Regions from separate parts of the Streptomyces sp. NPDC042371 genome, predicted to be linked through region 2. Evidence: predicted binding sites of a transcription regulator. Region 2 holds the regulator's gene; the other holds the start of a gene.
The links. The regulator HspR, encoded in region 2, represses chaperone genes until heat shock. The targets are predictions, from matches to a motif close to TTGAGNNNNNNNNNCTCAA.

Region 1: the regulator HspR is predicted to act here: its motif matches at 5,979-5,997, upstream of lon (endopeptidase La).

The regions. Positions count from the first base shown of each region.
Region 1 covers NZ_JBWKAP010000002.1:51,671-63,073, reverse strand. Annotated here, with positions in the region: gene AC068B_RS06085 (multifunctional oxoglutarate decarboxylase/oxoglutarate dehydrogenase thiamine pyrophosphate-binding subunit/dihydrolipoyllysine-residue succinyltransferase subunit) at 1-2,052, opposite strand, end outside; gene AC068B_RS06080 (HAMP domain-containing sensor histidine kinase) at 2,328-3,407, opposite strand; gene AC068B_RS06075 (response regulator transcription factor) at 3,427-4,164, opposite strand; gene AC068B_RS06070 (spermidine synthase family protein) at 4,230-4,907, opposite strand; gene AC068B_RS06065 (rhomboid-like protein) at 5,108-5,878, shown strand; gene lon (endopeptidase La) at 6,020-8,440, shown strand; gene AC068B_RS06055 (lysozyme) at 8,497-9,330, opposite strand; gene AC068B_RS06050 (MarR family winged helix-turn-helix transcriptional regulator) at 9,589-10,128, shown strand; gene AC068B_RS06045 (hypothetical protein) at 10,172-11,403, opposite strand, start outside.
Region 2 covers NZ_JBWKAP010000008.1:329,372-340,774, reverse strand. Annotated here, with positions in the region: gene clpB (ATP-dependent chaperone ClpB) at 1-1,651, opposite strand, end outside; gene AC068B_RS25755 (pyridoxamine 5'-phosphate oxidase family protein) at 1,827-2,294, shown strand; gene AC068B_RS25750 (Rieske (2Fe-2S) protein) at 2,417-2,773, opposite strand; gene AC068B_RS25745 (hypothetical protein) at 2,770-2,952, opposite strand; gene AC068B_RS25740 (helix-turn-helix transcriptional regulator) at 3,095-4,084, shown strand; gene AC068B_RS25735 (helix-turn-helix transcriptional regulator) at 4,081-5,073, shown strand; gene AC068B_RS25730 (helix-turn-helix transcriptional regulator) at 5,113-6,087, shown strand; gene AC068B_RS25725 (helix-turn-helix transcriptional regulator) at 6,189-7,163, shown strand; gene AC068B_RS25720 (hypothetical protein) at 7,129-7,677, opposite strand; gene AC068B_RS25715 (heat shock protein transcriptional repressor HspR) at 7,776-8,231, opposite strand; gene dnaJ (molecular chaperone DnaJ) at 8,236-9,426, opposite strand; gene grpE (nucleotide exchange factor GrpE) at 9,460-10,167, opposite strand; gene dnaK (molecular chaperone DnaK) at 10,167-11,403, opposite strand, start outside.

The DNA of each region.
Region 1 (11,403 bases), on a different contig from region 2:
GGGCAGGACCGTGAAGTCCGTGCCGCCCTTGTTGATGACGTCCTGCTTGGCGCGGGCGATGCCCTCGATGATCGGGTCGACCGTCTCCAGGTGGGACGGGTTCGCGGCGAGCGAGACCTTGATCTGCTCGCCGTCCAGACCGGTGAAGGTGCCCTCGGCGCCCAGGTGGTACTTCACGTCGCCGGAGCCGTGCATGGACTTGGGGTCCATGTTGCCCTCGAACTCGCGGAAGATCTGGGCGTACGACTTGCCGACGATGTTGGCCAGGACGTTCAGGCGGCCGCGGTGGGCCATGCCGATGACGACCTCGTCCAGACGCGACTCGGCGGCGCTGTCGATGACGGCGTCGAGCAGCGGGATGACCGACTCGCCGCCCTCCAGGGAGAAGCGCTTCTGGCCGACGTACTTCGTCTGCAGGAAGGTCTCGAAGGCCTCGGCGGAGTTCAGCCTGCGCAGGATGCGCAGCTGCTCCTCGCGCTCGGGCTTGGTGGCGTGGGTCCGCTCGATGCGGTCCTGCAGCCACTTGCGCTGCTTCGGGTCCTGGATGTGCATGAACTCGACGCCGGTGGTGCGGCAGTACGAGTCGCGCAGCACGCCGAGGACGTCGCGCAGCTTCATCATCGACTTGCCGGCGAAGCCGCCGACCGCGAACTCCCGCTCCAGGTCCCACAGGGTGAGGCCGTGCTCGGTGATGTCCAGGTCGGGGTGCTTGCGCTGCTTGTACTCCAGCGGGTCCGTGTCGGCCATGACGTGGCCGCGGACGCGGTAGGAGTGGATCAGCTCGAAGACGCGGGCGGCCTTCGTGACGTCGTCGTCGTGCGAGGCGTCGATGTCCTTGAGCCAGCGGACCGGCTCGTAGGGGATGCGGAGCGCCTTGAAGATCTCGTCGTAGAACTCGTTCTCACCGAGGAGGAGGTTCGCGACGATGCGCAGGAACTCGCCGGAGGCGGCGCCCTGGATCACCCGGTGGTCGTAGGTCGACGTGAGCGTCATGACCTTCGAGATACCGAGCTTGTTCAGGGTGTCCTGGGAGGTGCCCTGGAACTCCGCGGGGTAGTCCATGGAGCCGACGCCCATGATGACCGACTGGCCGGGCATCAGACGCGGGACCGAGTGGACGGTGCCGAGGCCGCCGGGGTTGGTCAGGGAGACCGTCACGCCGGTGAAGTCGTCCATGCCCAGCTTGCCGTCGCGGGCGCGCCGGACGATGTCCTCGTAGGCCTGCCAGAACTCGAAGAAGTTCAGGGTCTCGGCCTTCTTGATGCCCGCGACGACCAGCTGGCGGTCGCCGTTGGGCTTCACCAGGTCGATGGCGAGGCCGAAGTTGATGTGCTCCGGCTTGACCAGGGTGGGCTTGCCGTCCTTCTCCACGAAGGAGTAGTTCATCGACGGCATGGCCTTGATGGCCTGCACCATCGCGTACCCGATGAGGTGCGTGAAGGAGATCTTCCCGCCGCGGGCGCGCTTGAGGTGGTTGTTGATGACGATGCGGTTGTCGAAGAGCAGCTTCACCGGGACCGCGCGGACCGACGTCGCCGTCGGGACCTCGATCGAGGCGTTCATGTTCTTCGCGACGGCGGCCGAGGGGCCGCGCAGCGTCACGTACTCGGGACCGGCCGGGGCCTCCTTCGCGGGCTCCGCCTTGGCGGCGGGCTTCGCGGCGGCGGGCTTGGCCGCGGGGGCCGGAGCGGCGGCCGCGGGCTTCGCGGCGGGCGCGGCCGGTGCCTGGGGAGCGGCGGGGGCGGCCTGGGCCGCGGGCTTCGCCGGGGAGGCGGGCGCGGCAGGTGCGGCGGGAGCACTGGTGGCCGCGGCCCCCGCGGCCGCGTCACCCGCCGGCTTCGCCGGGGCGGCGGCTACGGAGGCGGCCACGCCTGGCTTGTAGTCGGCGAAGAAGTCCCACCAGGCTCGGTCGACCGAATTCGGGTCCTGGAGGTACTGCTGATAGATCTCGTCGACGAGCCACTCATTGGGACCGAAGGCAGCAGCAGGGTCCTTGCCCTGACCGTCTTGGTCGGTCGAGATGCTCGAGCTACTGGGGGACTGTGACGACACGGCGGTAACCGCCCTCTTCCGCTTCACAAGGTGATGGACAGCGGGAATTAAGGCTACGCCTCCAACGGCGCGAGGTGCAGACCGGGCCCGGCATCCGTCGCGTAAGTCACACTGGATCGGTGGTTTCGGCGCTGTAAATGGCGGGAAACAAGCGAGGTTCTGCAACGCCAGATGGCCGCGCGGGTACGTCGGTACGACGTCTACGCGCGGCGGCGGCCCCCGGGTGCCCGGAACAGGCCCCCGTGAATCGCTTGCACTCGAACCCTACGTCAACTTCACGCTTCGGGCAGGCCCGGGAGAGTGACCTGGATCCGGCAGCCGCGAGGGGATTCGGCCACCCCGATGTGTCCGCCGTGCAGATCGACCGCCCAGCGCGCGATGGCCAGGCCGAGGCCCGTGCCGCCGTCGTTGCCGGAGCCCTGCACGGGGGCGCCCGCGTGGCTGCCGCGGTTGAAGCGCTCGAAGACGCGGTGCCACTCGGACTCCGGGATGCCGGGGCCCTCGTCGAGCACCTCCAGGTCCAGGGACTCGGGGTAGGGGCCGCGCCGGGCCCGCACCGTCACGCGTCCGTGCGGCGGGCTGTGCTTGACCGCGTTGTCGATCAGGTTCGCCACGACCTGGTGGAGCCGCTCCGCGTCCGCGTGGGCCGTCAGTTCGGGGGGCGAGACGTCGAGGTGCAGATGGACGTCCGTCCGCGTGTGGCTGCCGGAGCCGGATGCGATGCCCGCGCGCGCGGAGGCCACCATGTTGGCCTCTTTCAGGACGCCCGACAGATAGGGCCACACCTCGAAGCGGCGGGCCTTGAGGGGCACGACGCCGTTGTCCAGGCGGGAGAGGTCCAGGAGCGTCTCGACGAGGCGTCCCAGGCGCTCGGTCTGCTTCAGGGCCGTGCGCATCGTCTCGGGATCCGCGGCGGACACGCCGTCGACGACGTTCTCCAGGACGGCGCGGAGGGCCGCGATGGGGGTGCGCAGCTCGTGCGAGACGTTGGCGACGAGCTCCTTGCGCTGGGTGTCCTGCGCCTCCAGGTCGTCCGCCATGGCGTTGATCGTGGAGGCCACGTCGCCCAGCTCGTCGCGCCGGTCGGCGCCGCGCGCCCGGCGCGTGTAGTCGCCGTGCGAGACCGCGCGGGCCACCGCGTTCATCTCGTCCAGCGGGGCGGTGAGGCTGTGCGCCACGAACTGTGTGATGAGGAGCGTGGCGATCACCGAGAAGACCGTGATGAAGCGCAGCTCGGTCTCCGTCTTCATGGCCACGAGGAGCAGGCCCGTGGTGATGAACACCGACACGACCACGAGAGCGCCGAGCTTGGTCTTGATGGAGAACGGCCGCAGTCCTCCGAAGGGCCCGTGCATCACGACACCCGCCTCCGTCTCACGGGGTGGGGGTCTCCAGGGCGTATCCCACGCCGTGCACGGTGCGGATCCGCTCGGCCCCGATCTTCCGGCGCAGCGCCTTGATGTGGCTGTCGACGGTGCGGGTGCCGGACGCGTCGGCCCAGTCCCACACCTCGGCGAGCAGCTGCTCGCGCGAGAGGACGGCGCGCGGGGTGTTGGCCAGGCAGACCAGCAGGTCGAACTCGGTGGGCGTCAGGTGGACGTCCTCGCTGCGCACCCGCACCCGCCGCTGGGCGTGGTCGATCTCCAGCTCGCCCAGGCGCAGGATGCCGCTGCGCGGCGTCGTCGCGGCGAGGGCGGCCCGCTCGACCCGCCGCAGCAGGACGTGCACGCGGGCGGCGAGCTCGCGCATCGAGAACGGCTTGGTCATGTAGTCGTCCGCGCCGACGCCGAGCCCGACCAGCATGTCCGTCTCGTCGTCACGCGCGGTGAGCATGAGGACCGGGACGGGGCGCTGGGCCTGCACCCGGCGGCACACCTCAAGGCCGTCGAAGCCCGGCAGCATGATGTCGAGAATCAGCAGGTCGGGCTGCCACGCCTGGGCGGTGTCGACCGCCGAAGGGCCGTCTCCGGCCGTTTGCACGACGAAACCCTCGGCACGCAGCCGGGCCGCGATGGCGTCGACGATCGTCGGGTCGTCCTCGACCACCAGCACCCGGCGCTGGGCGCCCGGCATCGCCGTGGCGCCGTTGTGGGAGGTGTGTGTCTGCTCCATCGCCCGCCCCTGACACTGATCGCTTGTGTTCGGTCAGCAGAGTACGGGTCGCGAAGGCACCTCGGCTACGCAGCCCGGACGCCGAGGTGGACCACGTCAGGGACGCCTCGGGCAACGGGGATCTCTTCGGTTCGTACCCGCTGGAATCCGGCATTCCGTAGAGCGTCGTCGAAAGCGGACGAGGGTTGGGCGGACCACACGGCGAGCACTCCGCCGGGGTTCAGACGCGCTTTGCAGGCGGCCAGACCGGCAGGCGAGTAAAGGGAGTTGTTGCCCTCCGTCACCGTCCAGTCGGGGCCGTTGTCGATGTCGAGACAGAGCGCGTCGTACGTCTCCGTGGCGCCCGATACGTAGGCGACGAGGTCCGTGTGAAGAATCTGCGCACGTGTGTCGCCGAGCGCGGATCCGGAGAGCTCGGCGAGCGGTCCCTCGCGGTGCCAGTCGATGATCGCCTGCTCGCGCTCGACCACGGCGATGCGCCCCCACCTGGGGTCCTGGGCCGCGTGCGCCAGGGAGAAGCCGACGCCGAGGCCGCCGATCAGGAGGGCGGGGTCCTTGCGGTCGTCGAGGGCGTCGCGGGCCGCGTCGACCAGGAGGCGCTCGGAGCGGCCGTCGGAGGTGTCCATCAGGAAGCAGCCGTTGGCGATGATCTGCAGCAGCTCACCGTGGCGCCGCAGGACGACCTCGCCGTAAGGGCCCTCGCGCCGGTCGAGCACGACGGGGGCGGTGGTGTGGGTGTGCATGGCCCACAGCGTATTTCCGTGCGTCGGTCCGCGGGAGGAAATAGAAGCGCCCTCCGACGCGTCCACGGCCGCCCGCGGACCTGCGACGCAGGAGTCGCCCCGCGGGTTGCCGTGTGAGACGCACCTCACGTGGCGCCCGTCATAGACAACGCCGGAAAAAAGGGCAAAGGGTGGAGTGGGACGGAAGGAGCGCCTCACCCGTGAACCAGAGCGTGCAGCCCGCCGAGGCCGCGCCCGACGCCGAGACGCCGGGCACCCTGAACGGAATACCGCGGCAGTCGACGCGCAGGCCACCCCGGACGGGGGAGTGCGGCAGACCGGCCTCGGCGGAGAGCGCCGCCGGTGCGTCCGTCCGGCGGTTCCGCCCTTGGCGGATCCTGCCGACGCCCACCGGCACGCCCTTCACCTTCGGGTACGCCGTGGTGCTCGCCGCCACCTCGCTCCTGACGCAGTACGCGGACCCGGACCTCGTCGACTCGCTCCTCCGCGGGTCGAGCACCGACGTGGCGCACCTGACGCAGAGCCCCCTCCTCGTCCTGCTCGCCAGCGCCCTGTGGATCGCGGGCGGCATCACGTCCCCGTACGCGATCGTCTTCCTGCTGGTGCTCACCGCGCTGGAGCGCCGCATCGGCGGCCTGCGCACCGCGGGTGTCTTCCTCCTCGGGCACGTCGTCGCCACGCTCGCGACGGAGGTCCCGGTCGGCTTCTCCGTCCTCGCGGGCCATCTGCCCGACAGCTCGCTGCACCGGCTCGACTACGGCATCAGCTTCGGGGTCGCCGCGAGCGTCGGCGCACTGGCGGGACTCCTCACGCCGTGGCTGCGCTGGACCGTCCTCGTCTGCTTCGGCGGAATGCTGGTCGACGACCTGATCGCGTTCACCGACCCGATGACGAACTGGGGCCACCTGCTCGCCCTGGGCATCGGCGTCCTCACCTGGCCCCTGCTCAGGCGCTGCCGCCCGGCAGTCTGACCGGCCCGGCCGACCGCATCCCCACTTCGGCAGCGCGTGGTCTTCCCTGCGATCGCTCACAGCGAACACGCCCCGGGGAACATCTCGTGACTCACAAGCATTGAGTCGGTACAGCTCAACTTGAATGCCGAAAGGGAGATCATGGCTACTGAGTCCACCTCGTACACTTCGCTCACTCTGCCTGTGCTGCCGCTCGACGACGAGGTGGTCCTGCCCGGCATGGTGGTCCCGTTCGACCTGTCCGACGCCGATGTGCGAGCGGCGGTGGAGGCCGCACAGGCCGCCGCCCGCTCCACCGGGGACAGCAAGCCGAAGGTGCTGCTTGTTCCGCGCATCGACGGGACGTACGCGGCGACCGGCGTCCTCGGCACCGTCGAGCAGGTCGGCCGCCTCTCCGACGGCGACCCCGGCGCCCTCATCCGCGGCCGGAGCCGCGTGCGCATCGGCGCGGGCACGACCGGCCCCGGTGCCGCGCTCTGGGTGGAGGGACTCAAGGTCGACGAGACCGTGCCCGAGCCGCTGCCGGGCGCCGTCACCGACCTGGTCAAGGAGTACAAGGCGCTCGCCACCAGCTGGCTGAAGAAGCGCGGTGCCTGGCAGGTCGTCGACCGCGTCACCCAGATCGACGACGTCTCCGCACTCGCCGACAACTCCGGATACTCCCCGTTCCTCACCACCCAGCAGAAGATCGAGCTCCTGGAGACCGAGGACGCGGTCGCCCGCCTCAAGCTCGCCACCGAGCAGCTGCGCGAGCACCTCGCCGAGCAGGACGTCGCCGAGTCCATCGCCAAGGACGTGCAGGAGGGCGTGGACAAGCAGCAGCGCGAGTTCCTGCTGCGGCGCCAGCTCGACGCGGTCCGCAAGGAGCTCCGCGAGATCAACGGTGACAGCAAGGACGCAGCTGAGGAGTCCGACGACTACCGCGCCCGCGTCGAGGCCGCCGACCTCCCCGAGAAGGTCCGCGAGGCCGCCCTCAAGGAGGTCGACAAGCTGGAGCGCTCCAGCGACCAGTCGCCCGAGGGCTCCTGGATCAGGACCTGGCTGGACACCGTCCTCGAACTGCCGTGGAGCGAGCGCACCGAGGACGAGTACGACATCAAGGGCGCCCAGGAGATCCTCGACGCCGAGCACTCCGGGCTGCAGGACGTGAAGGAGCGCATCACCGAGTACCTCGCGGTGCGCAAGCGACGCTCCGACCGCGGCCTCGGCGTCGTCGGCGGCCGCCGCGGCGGCGCGGTGCTCGCCCTGGTGGGCCCGCCCGGCGTCGGCAAGACGAGCCTCGGCGAGTCCGTCGCGCACGCCATGGGCCGCAAGTTCGTGCGGGTCGCGCTCGGCGGCGTACGCGACGAGGCGGAGATCCGCGGCCACCGTCGTACGTACGTGGGGGCGCTGCCCGGACGGATCGTGCGGGCCATCAAGGAGGCCGGGTCGATGAACCCGGTGGTGCTCCTCGACGAGATCGACAAGGTGGGCTCGGACTTCCGGGGCGACCCGGCCGCCGCCCTCCTCGAAGTCCTCGACCCGGCGCAGAACCACACCTTCCGGGACCACTACCTGGAGGTGGAGCTGGACCTCAGCGACGTCGTCTTCCTCGCCACCGCCAACGTCCTCGAAGCCATCCCCGAGGCCCTGCTCGACCGCATGGAGCTCGTCAGGCTCGACGGGTACACCGAGGACGAGAAGGTCGTCATCGCCCGCGACCACCTGCTCCCGCGCCAGCTGGAGCGGGCGGGCCTGGACGAGGACGAGGTGGTCCTCGACGAGAGCGCGCTGCGCAAGCTCGCCGGTGAGTACACGCGCGAGGCGGGCGTGCGCAACCTGGAGCGGTCCGTCGCACGGCTGCTGCGCAAGGTCGCGGCCCAGCACGAACTGGGCGACCGGGAGCTGCCGTTCACGGTCAGGGACGAGGACCTGCGGGGCCTGATCGGGCGGCCGCACCACGTGCCCGAGTCCGCCCAGGACCCGGCGGAGCGGCGCACGGCGGTGCCGGGCGTGGCGACCGGGCTCGCGGTCACCGGAGCGGGCGGCGACGTGCTGTTCGTGGAGGCGTCGCTCGCGGACCCGGAGACGGGCGCATCGGGGCTCACGCTCACCGGTCAGCTCGGCGACGTGATGAAGGAGTCGGCGCAGATCGCGCTGAGCTTCCTGCGCTCGCACGGCGCCGAACTGGAGCTGCCCGTCGGCGACCTGAAGGAGCGGGGCGTGCACATCCACTTCCCCGCGGGCGCCGTGCCGAAGGACGGACCGAGCGCGGGCGTCACCCTGACGACCGCCCTCGCGTCGCTGCTCAGCGGCCGCCTGGTCCGCACGGACGTGGCGATGACCGGTGAGATCTCGCTGACCGGCCGCGTCCTGCCGATCGGCGGCGTCAAGCAGAAGCTGCTCGCCGCGCACCGCGCCGGGATCACCACGGTGATCATCCCGAAGCGGAACGAGGCGGACCTCGACGACGTGCCCGCCGAGGTCCTGGAGAAGCTCGACGTGCACCCGGTCACGGACGTGCGTCAGGTGCTTGAACTGGCCCTCACGGAGGCCGAGGTGAAGATCCCGGCCGCCGCGTAGCAGCGCACGAGGGAACGGCGGTCACCCCCGCGCAGGGGTGGCCGCCGTCCGTGCGCTCAGCCGTTGGCGAGCGCCACCACCCGGTCGAGGGCGCCGTTGAACTTGTTGTGGTCACCGACCGTCGGACCCGACGAGGTGTACTGCCACATCGTCTGGAAGCCCCAGCCGGCCGGGAGTTCGCCCGGCCCCGTGTCGTAGCGGGCGATCCAGAGCGGGTTGCTTGCGCCGAAGCCGCTGTAGTTGCCGGTGCACTGCTTCCACCAGCTGGTGGCGGTGTAGATGACGGCGTCGCGGCCGGTGCGGGACTTGTAGGTGTTCAGGAAGTCACGGATCCAGCTGACCATCGCCGACTGCGACTTGCCGAAGCAGGCCGCGCCGTACGGGTTCCATTCGATGTCCAGCGCGCCAGGCAGCGTCCTGCCGTCGCGCGACCAGCCGCCGCCACCGCTCGCGAAGTAGTTGGCCTGGGTGGCACCGCTGGAGGTGTCGGGCGTCGCGAAGTGGTACGCGCCGCGGATCATGCCGACGTTGTACGAACCGTTGTACTGCTGGGAGAAGTAGGGGTTCTTGTACGACGTGCTCTCGGTGGCCTTGACGTAGGCCCACTTCACGCCGCTGTTCCAGAGCGTCTGCCAGGCGACGTTGCCCTGGTGGCTGCTGACGTCGACGCCCTCGGTCTGGGCGGCGTCACCGCCGGTGGGCCTGCCGCCCTGGCCGTCGTGTTCGATGACGCCCTGGCCGAGGCGGGCGGTCCCGCGGTCGGGGACGTCGTCCGCCTGGGCCGCCGTGGGGAGCGTCAGGAGGAGGGAGAGAGCGGACAGTGCTGCGAGGAGAACCCCCGTCTGCGACAAGCGCGAGCGGCGGGCCGTTCCGGGTCTGTGCACGGGCATGTGCGTGCCTCCGAAGGCCTCGGTGGTGCTCGGTGGGGACCTGTCGACATGCAGTGGTGTGAACATGTCACTTGAAACGCTACGCACGTAGACCGCCGCTAGGGAAGAGGGTCAGAGTTCTGCCGTTGGTCCACTCCTGTGGCGGCCGCACCGGAGCGGCACCGCCCGGACCTTGCGAAATACTGGTCAGGCCGCTGTCACGACGGCCGCGGTGCGAGGGCCTTCCGGCGATAACTTTCAGAATCGGGAAAGCGGGACATGGGTGCTGCAGAAGAGGGCGTTGAGCCCGGCGCGCAGGACGACGTGGGGCACGATGTCGAGGACACGCGGGACGATGCGGGGCAAGACGATCAGGAGGCGCAGGGGGCGGACCGTGAGTTCCTCTCCCTGGAGCGGGAGTTGTCCCTCCTGATGCGCCGCGCCCGGGCCTCATCGGGCGAGATGGCCCGGCAGGTCCACCCCGACCTGGAGCCCGCGGCGTACGGACTGCTCGTCTGCCTGGACGACTCGGGCCCGCAGCGGGCCACCGACCTCGCGGCCTTCATCGGCGTCGGCAAGGCCACCATGAGCCGCCAGTTGCGGGCGCTCGAAGAGCTCGGCCTGGTCGCGCGCGAGCCCGATCCCGCGGACGGGCGCGCCTGGCTCATCCGGCTCACTCCCGACGGCCGCACCCGCTTCCGCACGGTGCGCGCCGCCCGCCGCGCCCAGTACGTGCGGCGGCTCGCCAGCTGGGAGCGGACGGAGGTCTCCGAACTGGCCCGGCTGCTCGGGCGGCTGAACGCGAGTGCGGACACCTGAGCCCCTCGGCCCCGGGTGCCCGCACTCGCGTCGGGAGCGGCGGCTACTTCGCGCCGAAGACGACCGCCAGCGGCTGCTTCTCCTTGTAGACGTCGGAGGGTTCGCTGACGTGGTCGGCGCCGAGGTAGAGCCGCTCGCCGGCGAACAGCAGCCGCCGGTCCGTCTCGAACCGAGCCTCCATCTCGTAGCTCCTGCCCGGGTTCTGCAGGACCTTCGTCTTCTCGAAGGTGGCCGGGTCGATCCGCCAGACCGCACCGCCGGCCTCGCCGACGATGTTCGCCTCCTGGTACGCGACGACCTTGCCGCCCTCGTCCACGCCCATGGGGATCAGCGCACCCTCGTCGGTCCCCTGGGTGGTGCCCTTCTTCTTCCCGGTCCTCAGGTCGAGGGCGACGACGTCGTTGTCGCCCTCGGAGCCGGGGCCCGCGTCCCGGGTGGGGAGGAACAGCGTGCCGGTCTTCTTGTCGACGGCCAGCTGCGAGCAGTTCGTGACGTTCGTACTGGCGCACTCGGCGTCGTACTTGCCGTACTTGCCGCCCGTCGTGCCGATCGTGGCGAGCAGCTTGCCCCGCGCCCCGGAGTCGTCGAGGGACAGGAACTCGGTGATGCCCGAGCCGCCGGGGGAGTCGCCGTCGTCCACGGCGACCGCCAGCGGGTCGGCGGAGACCACGTGCGCGTCCTCGGTGCCCTGCTCGAACTCGTAGGCGGACTTCACCGCGCGCGTCGCGGGGTCGACGGTCTGCAGGGTGAGCCGTGGGTGGTCGGTGTCGCCGCAGTCGCGCACCACGACCAGCTTCTCGCCCTCGCCCGCGAAGCCCTTCGCCGGGCACTTCTCGTCCTCGGTGGCGGCGGGCGACCACAGCGGCTTGCCGCCGGTCGTCCAGCCCGCACTGGCACTGGTGCCCGCCGCGGCCACGGTGCCGCCGCCGATGGTCACCTCGTCGAACATCTGGCGGCTCCCGTAACCGTCCAGGCCCTGCTTCTGCCACAGCAGTCTGCCCTTGTCGATGTCGACGAGGCCGACTTCGGTGCAGACCGCGGGGTCGTCCTTGTCGTTCTGGAAGAGGACGGCGACGAGCCCGTCCTCCGTTGCCTGCGGCGAGGACCAGCAGACCTCGCCGCCGAGCGGTATCTCCCACTCTGCTTTTCCGCCTGCCAGTGGATATCCGGATATCTTCTTCAATCCGGCCTTCACGAAATTCTTTTCCGTGGTCCACATCCCCATCGCGCCCGCCATCTCGCTCACCTTTGGCGTGGGCACCTTGCCGAGTAATG
Region 2 (11,403 bases):
TCCAGGCGCCGACCACATCGGCGATGTCGTCCGGCCCGACCTCCTCCTTCACCATGGTGTCCTTGGCCTGGGCTGCGGCCTCCTCCTCGGCCTCGGAGGCGGCTTCGAGGTCGCGCTCCAGGTCGGGGATCTCGCCGTACAGCAGCTTGCTTGCGGTGTCGAAGTCGCCGTCGCGCTGGGCGCGCTCGGCCTGGCCGCGCAGCTCGTCGAGCTTCTCCTTCAGCTCACCGACGCGGTTGAGGGACTGCTTCTCCTTCTCCCAGCGGGCGGTGAGGCCGCGCAGTTCCTCGTCCTTGTCGGCCAGGTCGCGCCGCAGCTTCTCCAGACGCTGCTTGCTCGCGGGGTCCGTCTCCTTGCTGAGGGCCAGCTCCTCCATCCGCAGGCGGTCGACGGCGCGCTGGAGCTCGTCGATCTCGACGGGCGAGGAGTCGATCTCCATGCGGAGCCGGGACGCGGCCTCGTCGACGAGGTCGATGGCCTTGTCGGGCAGGAAGCGGGAGGTGATGTACCGGTCGGAGAGCGTGGCGGCCGCGACGAGCGCGCTGTCGGCGATCTGGACCTTGTGGTGGGCCTCGTACCGCCCCTTGAGCCCGCGGAGGATCGCGATGGAGTCCTCGACGCTCGGCTCGGCGACGAGCACCTGCTGGAAGCGGCGCTCCAGGGCCGGGTCCTTCTCGATCCGCTCGCGGTACTCGTCGAGGGTGGTCGCGCCGACCATCCGCAGCTCACCGCGGGCGAGCATGGGCTTGAGCATGTTCCCCGCGTCCATGGCGGAATCACCACCGGCCCCGGCGCCCACGACGGTGTGCAGCTCGTCGATGAAGGTGATGACCTGTCCGTCGCTCTCCTTGATCTCGGAGAGGACGGTCTTGAGCCGCTCCTCGAACTCGCCGCGGTACTTCGCACCGGCGACCATGGCGCCCAGGTCGAGCGAGACGAGCCGCTTGTTCTTCAGCGACTCGGGGACGTCCCCCTTCACGATGCGCTGGGCCAGGCCCTCGACGACGGCGGTCTTGCCGACGCCGGGCTCGCCGATCAGCACGGGATTGTTCTTGGTCCTGCGCGACAGCACCTGCACCACGCGCCGGATCTCCTGATCCCGCCCGATGACGGGGTCGAGCCTGCCCTCGCGGGCGGCGGCGGTGAAATCGGTGCCGAACTTCTCCAAGGCCTTGTACTGGCCCTCGGGGTCGGGTGTCGTCACCCGGCGCCCTCCCCTGGTCTTCTCGAATGCGTCAAGCAGCTTCCTGCTGCTTGCTCCGTGCTCGGTGAGTACGTCACCCGCCTTGCCGCCCTTGGCCGCGATGCCGATGAGCAGGTGCTCGGTCGACAGATAGTCGTCCCCGAGCTCCTTGGCGCGCTTCCCGGCGTCCGCGACGACGGCAAGCAGCTCGCGGTCGGGCTGCGGCGGCGCGACGGTGGACCCCGTCACGCTGGGCAGCGCGGCCAGCGCGCGCTCGGTGTCCGCGCGCACGGCGGCCTGGTCGGCGTCGACCGCTGCGAGCAGGTCCACGATGTTCTCGTTGTCCTGTCCCTCCAGCAGCGCGAGCAGCAGATGCGCGGGGGTCAGATCGGCGTGACCGTCCTTGACGGCACGGCTGGTGGCCGCGTTGATCGCGTCCCGGCTCCTGTTGGTCAGCTCGGCGTCCACGGGCGTTTCTCCTCCTTACGGGGTCCAACCACTGTCATCCACTGTCATGAGGTCCTGATCCGGCGGGTCCCCACCACGGGTCCCCCGCCAACACTGACTTACTCAACCTGCACAAAGTTGAGTCTATTCCACTCAAGGAGGAAGCGGGAAGTCCGGGCGGCTATGTTCCGTACCCATGGCACCCACGGCACCCTCGGCCTCCACGGCCCTGCCCTCCACGCCCGCGTCCCGTCGCATCGACCTGTCCGATCCTCCCGAGCCCTACCTCAGCTTCTGGCGCGAACGGCGCGTCTGCACGTTGACGACCCTGCGCCCGGACGGCACCCCGCACGTGGTGCCGGTCGGCGTGACGTACGACCCGGAGGCGCAGGTCGCCCGGATCCTCGCGCGCAGGACGAGCCGGAAGGTCGTGCACATCCTGGCGGCGGCGGCCGCGGAGGGCCCCGGGGCGCGGGTGGCGGTCTGCCAGTTCGAGGGGCGGCGCTGGGCGACGCTGGAGGGTCTCGCGGAGATACGGACGGATCCGGCGGAGATAGCGGAAGCGGAGCGCCGCTACGAGGAGCGCTACGAGCGCCGCCCGTCCCCGAACCCGGACCGGGTCCTGATCGAGATCAGGCTGACGCGAGCGCTGGGCAAGACCTGAGCGCGGCACGCCCGCACGCGGCACACCCGCACACACCACAGCGGCGCCACCGTGTTCAGGTCCACGGTGACGCCGCTGCTGGGGGAAGTACCTGCGCGATTTACAACGACGGGGGAATCGCGTCAGGCACTGCGGGGGGTGGCTGTGATGTTGTCCGGGACGCTCACGGCGTCCGGGTCCTGCTGTTCCTGCTGCCCGACCATCTGGTGGTCGCGCCGGTCGAGATTGACGAAGACCATCCCGTACCGAATCGCGCACCGCACGGGCTGCGGCGCTCCTCTGGGCCTTCGCAGGCACCTGTAGGCCCGTATCTCTTCCTCGTCGTCACGCGTGACGACGATCGGCTCACCGAGCAAGGTCACCATCAACGAGTCGCCGCGGTGGGGGATCGCGGTCACAAGGTCGATGAAGTGCCATCCGGATCGGTAGGCGGTGGCCATTTCCCGGCGGAACGTGCGGTCGTCGGGAGGCGTGCTCATGCCTTGCCCTCCGCCTTCACGCCCCAGGACAGATCCTGGGTACTCCAGGACAGATCTGACCCCGCCGCGGCGACCGAAGTCCCGCCCGCCGGCTCGCTGTGCCAGGAGAGATCGAGAGTGGTCACCGCACCCAGGCCCAGCCCGACGGAGAAGGTGGTGACAAGCACCGAGCGAAGCATGCGCTTAAACATGATCGGCTTCGTCCTCACTTGGTAGATTTCTCTCCCCCGGCTCTAGAGACGATGTCTCAATTGAGCACGTCAAAGCCACAGGGTCGATGCATCATGTTCCTGCACGTTCAGGACCCTGGGGGGTGGAGATTTGCTTACAACAGGTGCGAAACCGACACATCCTCACCCCTCGACGCCTCTCTGCGACGAAGGTGCGAGGCTCTACGCACATGCGTTGGCCAATGGCCGTCTGGACCGGCCGGAGGCCGAGAACACGCCCTGCCTCCTCGAATCCGGTTTGTTGCGCCCGGATCCCGACGACAGTGAGTGGCTGCGTCCGATTGCTCCGGCCGCCGCGCTCGCCCAGCGGCTCAACCCGCTCGAACGGGAGATCCGCGACCGGCGGAGACTCGCCGTGCAGCTCACAGACATTTTCGAGCCATTCATGGCGATCACCGCGCGGGCCGAGCCGACGTCCCCCGCGATCACCGTTCTGGAGAACGACGGGCACATCGACGCCGCCATCGAGCAGGCCACGGCCGAGTGCACCTACGAGATCCTCACCGCCCAGCCGGGCGGCGGCCGCAGCGAGGGTTCCCTCACCGTGGCGCTCCAGCGCGGACAGACCGTACTTGACCGCGGCATCACAATGCGCACCCTTTACCAGCACACGGTCAGGCACAGTCAGGGAACGCTGGCGTATGCGGCGCGCATGGCCGCGGGCAACGTACAGATCAGGACCCTCGAGGAACTGATCGACCGAATGATGATCTTCGACCGCACGGTCGCCCTCATACCCGCTCGCGAAGACCGCCAGGCCGCCCTGGAGATCCGGCACCCCGGCCTCATCGAGTACTTCGCCAAGGTCTTCGAGCACCAATGGAGCAAGGCCACCCCGCTGCTCGACGAGGTCCCCTACGCCCCGTCGACCGACGGGATCACCGGCGTACAGCGCTCCATAGCCAAACTCCTCATCGAGGGGCACGTAGACGAGGCGATAGCCCGGCGCCTGGGCATGAACGTCCGTACCTGCCGCGCCCACATCGCCAAGATCGCCGCCGCCCTCGGCAGCGGCAGCCGCGCTCAGCTCGGGTATCTGATCGCCCAGTCGGGAATCCTCGATCAGGACCGCCCGAAGTGACCCCCGAACCCCACTCCCACGGCCCGGACGAGCTGTGCGAGGCGGGTTCGGAGCTGTACGCGCGTGCCCTGCGGAAGGGGCGTATATCGCGCGCGGACGCCGAACGGGCGCCCTGCCTGCTCGGGTTCGGGCTGCTGCGCCCCGACACGGACGACCCCGACCGGCTCCGCCCCACCCCGCCCGCCGTCGCACTCCCCCGCCTCCGCGAGGCCATCCAGAAGCACATCGCCGACGAGCTGAGCCACGAAGTCCGCCTGGCCGCGCAGTTCGAACCGCTGATGGAGATCGCGCGCAGCGGCCGGACACCGGCCAAGGACCCCTCCGTGGCCCCCTCCGTCACCGTCCTGAACGGATTCCCCCGCATCCAGCAGGCCGTCGCCGACGCGCTGGACTCCTCCAGCGGGGAGTCGCTCGTCATCCAGCCGGGCGGCGTCCGGCTCGCCGAGGCGCTGGCCCAGTCGCACGCGCACGCGCAGGGCCTGCTCTCCCGCGGTGGCCGCATGCGGACGCTCTACCAGCACACGAGCCGCCACTCGCTGCCCGTCCTCGCCTATTACGAACAGCTGCGGGGCGACACGGAGGTCCGCACCCTGGACGAGGTGACCGAGCGGCTCTTCATCTTCGACCGGACCGTGGCGTTCATCCCGGCGAACAAGGACCGCAGCATGGCCCTGGAACTCCGCCACCCGGCCCTCGTCGAGTACCTCGTCACGATCTTCGAGCGCCTCTGGCGCCTGGCCACCCCCATGTTCCCGCAGACGGCCAGGCTCCCCTCGGACAACGGCATCACGACCCGTCAGCACGCCATCGCGGGCCTCCTCGTCGAAGGCCTCACCGACGCCGACATAGCCGACCGCCTCGGCATGAACATCCGCACCGCACGCGTCCACATCGCCAAGCTCGCCGCCACCCTCGGCAGCCACAGCCGCGCTCAACTCGGCTATCTCATCGGGCAGTCCGGCATGCTGATCCGGGACGACTGCGCATAGACTCACCGGCCCTTCAACCAAACCGGCAGGGAGCGCAGCGTGTCCGAGGAGCACATACCGCACGGGGTGGAGAACCTCTGCGAGCCGGGTGCGGCCGTCTACGCACGCGCGCTGCGCGAGGGCGGGATCCGCAGCAGCGACGCCGAAGAGGCCCCCTGCCTCATCGATTTCGGGCTTCTCCACCCCGGCCCCGACGACATGCGGTGGCTGCACCCGACCGCCCCTGCCGTGGCCCTGCCCCGGCTGCTGCGCACCATCGAGAACCGGGTCGCCAGGCACCGCCGCCGCGAAGAGAACCTCACCGCGGTGTTCGAGTCCTTCCTCGGGCTCGACGACGTCGCCGTGCCCGACGGGGAGCCCTCCGCCATCAGCGTCCTCCAGGGCATGCCCCGGATCGAGGCCGCCATCGAGCAGGCCATCACCGAGGCCGGGCACGAAGTGCTCGTCATCCAGCCGGGCGGGGTCCAACCGGCGGCGACGCAGGAACGCATCGACGCCCGCGAGCAGGAGATCCTGTCCCGCGGCGCCCGGCTGCGGAAGCTCCGCGTGCACACGACCCGCAACTCCCTGCCCACGCTCGCCCACTACGAGCGGCTCGACGGCGACATCCAGGCCCGCACCCTGGACGAGGTCACCGAGAGCCTCTTCGTCTTCGACCGGGCCGTGGCGTTCATCCCCGCGAGCCAGGACGCCACCATCGCCCTGGAACTCCGCCATCCCGCACTCGTCGAGTACTTCGCCACCACCTTCTGGCGACTGTGGCGCCTCGCCACCCCCCTGTGGCCCCGGACCGCACCCCAGCCGACGGACACCGGCATCACCACCCGCCAGCACGCCATCGCGGAACTCCTCGTCGAGGGCCTCACCGACGCCGACATAGCCGACCGCCTCGGCATGAACATCCGCACCGCACGCGTCCACATCGCCAAGCTCGCCGCCACCCTCGGCAGCAACAGCCGCGCCCAGCTCGGCTACCTCATCGGACAGTCCGGAATCCTCGATCAGGGACGCTGACCCCCCGTCCAGAAGCAGTCACTCTCACCTACGGCATCCGGCCCGGTCTCTCTCAGCCTGCATAGAATCGCGACGCTTCAACCAGGCAGGAGGGGGCTCGCATGGCCACGAAGCACTTACCGCACACCGTCGAAGAACTCTGTGAGACAGGGCTGTCCGTCTACGCCCGCGCCCTGCGCGAAGGCCGGATCGACAACAGTGCCGCGGAACCGGCCCCCTGCCTCGTCGACCTGGGCCTTCTTCAGCCAGGACGCGACGACCCGCAGTGGCTGCACCCCACCGCTTCCGCGCTCGCACTGCCCCGTCTACTCCGGTCCATGGAGGCCCGCCACGAGCCGCCGCGCCGCCGTGAGCTGCGGCTCAGCGCCGCTTTCGAGCCGTTCGCCTCTCTCGACCTGCGCATCGGCTCCGGTGCCGACGACGCCCCGTCCATCACCGTCCTGGACGGCATCGCCCGCATCAACTCGGCCATCGACCGCGCCATGAACGAGGCCACCGAGGAGTTCCTCGCCGTCCAGCCCGGCGGCACCCGGCCGCCCGAGACGTTGGCCGAAGTCTTCCCCCGGGACCAGGCGATCCTGACCCGGGGCTGCCGCATGCGGACGCTTTACCAGCACACAACGCGCCATTCTCTGCCGGTGCTCGCCTACTTCGAACAGCTCGACGGCGACACCGAGGCGCGCACCCTCGACGAGGTCACCGAGCGCCTCTTCGTCTTCGACAGGACCGTGGCGTTCATCCCCGCGAGCAAGGACCGCAGCATCGCTCTGGAGCTCCGCCACCCGGCCCTCGTCGAGTACTTCGCGACCACCTTCTGGCGGCTGTGGCGCCTCGCCACGCCCATGTGGCCGCAGGCGGCGCCCCAGCCGTCCGAGAACGGCATCACCACGCGCCAGCACGCCATCGCGGGCCTTCTCGTCGAGGGCCTCACCGACGCGGAGATCGCGGACCGCCTCGGCATGAACGTACGCACCGCACGCGTCCACATCGCCAAGCTCGCCGCCACCCTCGGCAGCGGCAGCCGCGCCCAGCTCGGCTACCTCATCGGTCAGTCGGGGATTCTCGATCGTCCCTGACCGGCCCGGCCGCCGCCGCCCACTCCCGCAGCAACGCCTCCCGCTCCGCCGCCCGGGGCGACCCGCCCTCGTGGCGGCGGCCCCACTCCGACATCGCGGTCAGCGTGGTGAGGAGCGAACCCGCGCCCTCCGTGAAGCGGGCCAGGAGGTCGCGGGAGAGGTCGTACTCCGTCTGGGAGTAGCCGACCGCCGCCGCGGTGTATGCCGTCAGCTCCGTGTCGTCGCCGTCCGCGTCCGCCAGGCGGACCGTCATCGTCGGCGCCTCCTCGCCGCCGCCGAGGCCCACCGAGAGCACCATGTCGACCGCCGCGCCCACGTGCCGCTTCAGGGTCTTCACCGGCACGTCGTCGATCGTCAGCCCGTGCACGTCCTCCCAGGACCACATGCCGGACTGCTTGTCGCCGAGGGCCAGCACGCCTTCCGGGGTCAGCCGCACTCCGGGGGCGAGTCCGGCCGGTTTCGCGCCCACGTACACATCGCCCTCGGCGATCCAGAACAGCCCCACCATGGCCATGAACGGCTCCCCTCACCATGGGCCACTTTGCCCACCCCTATACAGCGATACAGGGCCGGGAGGTTGACACCTCCCGGCCCTGTATCAGGGTACGAAACCTACTGCTCCGTCGACCTCTTCGGCCGCCACACCACCAGCGCACTGGCCTGCTGCACGTCCTGGTAGGGGACGAGGTCGCGGCGGTACGAGGCGTGCACCGCCGCTTCGCGCTGCTGCATGGCAGCCGCGGCGCCCTCCACAGCCGTGGAGAGTTCCGCGACACGGGCCTGCAACGCCGTGACCTGGTTCTCGAGCTCGATGATGCGCTTGATACCGGCGAGGTTGATGCCCTCTTCCTGCGACAACTGCTGCACGGTGCGCAGCAGCTCGATGTCGCGGGCGGAATAGCGTCGGCCGCGGCCCGCGGTGCGGTCAGGGGAGACCAGGCCGAGGCGGTCGTACTGCCGCAGGGTCTGCGGATGGAGACCACTCAGCTGGGCTGCCACCGAGATGACGTACACCGGCGTCTCGTCGGTCAGCTGGTACGGATTACGACGACGGCCGACCCTGTCCATGGGGTCACGCTCCCTTCGCGGCCTGGAACAGTTCTGCCCGCGGATCGTCGCCCGCAGTCGCCTTGCGGTAGGACTCCAGGGCTTCCTTCGCCGACTCCGACAGGGAGGTCGGAACCGACACCTCCACCGTCACGAGCAGATCGCCCCGGGTGCCGTCCTTGCGGACCGCGCCCTTGCCCCGGGCCCGCATGGTACGGCCGTTCGGCGTGCCTGCGGGCAGTTTCAGGGTGACGGGCGGGCCGCCCAGCGTGGGCACCTTCACCTCGCCGCCGAGCGTCGCCTCCGGATACGTCACCGGGACGGTGACCGTGAGGTTGTCGCCCTTGCGGCCGAAGACCGGGTGGGTGTCGACGTGCACGACCACGTACAGGTCACCGGCCGGGCCGCCCTGTTCACCAGGGCTTCCCTTGCCGCGCAGCCTGATCCGCTGGCCGTCGCTGACGCCCGCCGGAATCCGCACCTGCATCGTGCGCGACGACTTGGCGCGGCCCGAGCCCTTGCAGACGTCGCAGGGGTTCTGGGCGATCAGCCCACGCCCCTTGCAGTCCATGCACGGGTCGGTGAGGGAGAACCCTCCGCCGCCGCCCCGCGAGACCTGGCCCGTGCCGACGCAGGTCGGGCACACGCGCGGTGTGCCGTTCTTGTCGCCGGTGCCGGAGCACGCCTTGCAGGGCGCCTGGGAGGACATGCGGAGCGGCACCGTCGCGCCGTCCACCGCCTCCGTGAAGCTCAGCGTGACCTCGGACTCGATGTCCTGGCCGCGCCTGGGCTGGGTACGCGTACCCCCGCCGGGGCCGCCGCCCCGGTTGAACAGGCCCCCGAAGACGTCACCGATGCCGCCCCCGAAGCCGCCGCCGGCCGCTCCACCGCCACCCGGCGCGTTGCCTCCGAAGAGGTCGCCCAGGTCGAAGTTGAACGAACCGCCGCCGCCTCCGGGACCCTGCCGGAATCCGCCGTTGCCGAAGAGAGCACGCGCTTCGTCGTACTCCTTGCGCTTCTTGGGGTCGCCGAGGACGTCGTTCGCCTCGGAGATCTCCTTGAAGCGCTCCTCCGCCTTGGTGTTGCCGGTGTTGGCGTCCGGGTGGTTCTCGCGTGCGAGCTTCCGGTACGCCTTCTTGATCTCGGCTTCGGTGGCGTCCTTGGGGACGCCGAGGACCTTGTAGTAGTCCTTCTCGATGAAGTCCTTGGTGCTCATCCCCGACGTCCCTCCTCACTCATGTCGTGACCGTCAGCCCTCGTCAGGGCCACCGGTCTCCTTCTCGTCCGCAGCCGCGTCCGGAGCGGAGTCGGCGCCCTCCGCGGCACCCTCGCCCTTGACCGTCTGCGCGCCGGGCTGCGGCTCGGCGACGGCCACCCGCGCGGGGCGGATGGTGCGCTCGCCGATGCGATACCCGGGCTGCAGGATCGCGACGCAGGTCGTCTCGGTGACGTCCGGTGCGTAGCTGTGCATCAGGGCTTCGTGGATCGTCGGGTCGAAGGGCTCGCCCTCCTTGCCGAACTGCTGCAGGCCCAGCTTGGCGACGACCGTCTCCATCGACTCGGCGACCGACTTGAAGCCGCCGACCAGCTCGCCGTGCTCGCGGGCGCGGCCGATGTCGTCGAGGGTCGGGAGGAGCTCGGAGAGGAGGTTCGCCGCGGCGATCTCCTTCACCGTCACCTTGTCCCGCTCCACCCGACGGCGGTAGTTCTGGTACTCGGCCTGCAGCCGCTGGAGGTCCGCGGTGCGCTCGTTGAGCGCGGTGCGCACCTGGTCCAGCTGGGCGGTCAGGCCCACATCCTGTGCGGACGTCTTGTTCGCTGCGTCCCCGGCCGGGGCCGCCGGGCCCTCCTCGGTGGAGGGCTCGGCGGCCTGCGGCGCGGCGTCATCAGGGGTGGCGCCGGAGGGGACGTCAGGCTTCTCGGCGTTCTCGCCGAAGCCCGGGGTCTCCTCGGTCATCAGGCGGCGCCGCCCTTCGCGTCACCGGGCTTCTCGTCGTCGACGATCTCGGCGTCGACGACGCCGTCGTCCTCCTTGGGCTGCTCGGCACCCGGGGCAGCGCCCTCGGGACCACCGGCGGCCTGGGCGCCCTGGGCGTCGGCGTACATGGCCTGGCCCAGCTTCTGCGAGACGGCGGCGACCTTCTCGGTGGCGGTGCGGATCTCGGCCGAGTCCTCGCCCTTGAGCTTCTCCTTCAGCTCGCCGACGGCTTCCTCGACCTCGGTCTTCACGTCACCGGGGACCTTGTCCTCGTTGTCCTTGAGGAACTTCTCGGTCTGGTAGACGAGCTGCTCGCCCTGGTTGCGGGACTCGGCGGCCTCGCGGCGGGCGTGGTCCTCGTCCGCGTACTTCTCGGCCTCTTCGCGCATCCGGTTGACCTCGTCCTTCGGCAGCGAGGAGCCACCGGTGACGGTCATCTTCTGCTCCTTGCCCGTGCCGAGGTCCTTCGCGGTCACGTGCATGATGCCGTTGGCGTCGATGTCGAAGGAGACCTCGATCTGCGGGACGCCGCGGGGCGCCGGGGGCAGACCGGTCAGCTCGAACATGCCGAGCTTCTTGTTGTACGCCGCGATCTCGCGCTCGCCCTGGTAGACCTGGATCTGGACGGACGGCTGGTTGTCCTCGGCCGTCGTGAAGATCTCGGAGCGCTTGGTCGGGATCGTGGTGTTCCGCTCGATGAGCTTGGTCATGATCCCTCCCTTGGTCTCGATGCCGAGGGACAGCGGGGTCACGTCGAGGAGCAGGACGTCCTTGACCTCGCCCTTGAGGACACCGGCCTGGAGCGAGGCGCCGATGGCGACGACCTCGTCCGGGTTCACACCCTTGTTGGCGTCCTTGCCGCCGGTGAGCTCCTTGACGAGCTCGGCGACGGCGGGCATGCGGGTGGAGCCACCGACGAGAACGACGTGGTCGATCTCGGAGAGCTGGATGCCCGCGTCCTTGATGACGTTGTTGAACGGGTTCTTGCACCGCTCGAGCAGGTCGGACGTGAGCTGCTGGAACTGGGCGCGCGTGAGCTTCTCGTCCAGGTGCAGCGGGCCCTCGGCGGACGCCGTGATGTACGGCAGGTTGATCGTGGTCTCCGTGGAGGAGGACAGCTCGATCTTGGCCTTCTCGGCCGCCTCGCGCAGGCGCTGGAGCGCCATCTTGTCCTTGCCCAGGTCCACGCCGTGGCCGTTGTTGAACTGCTTGACC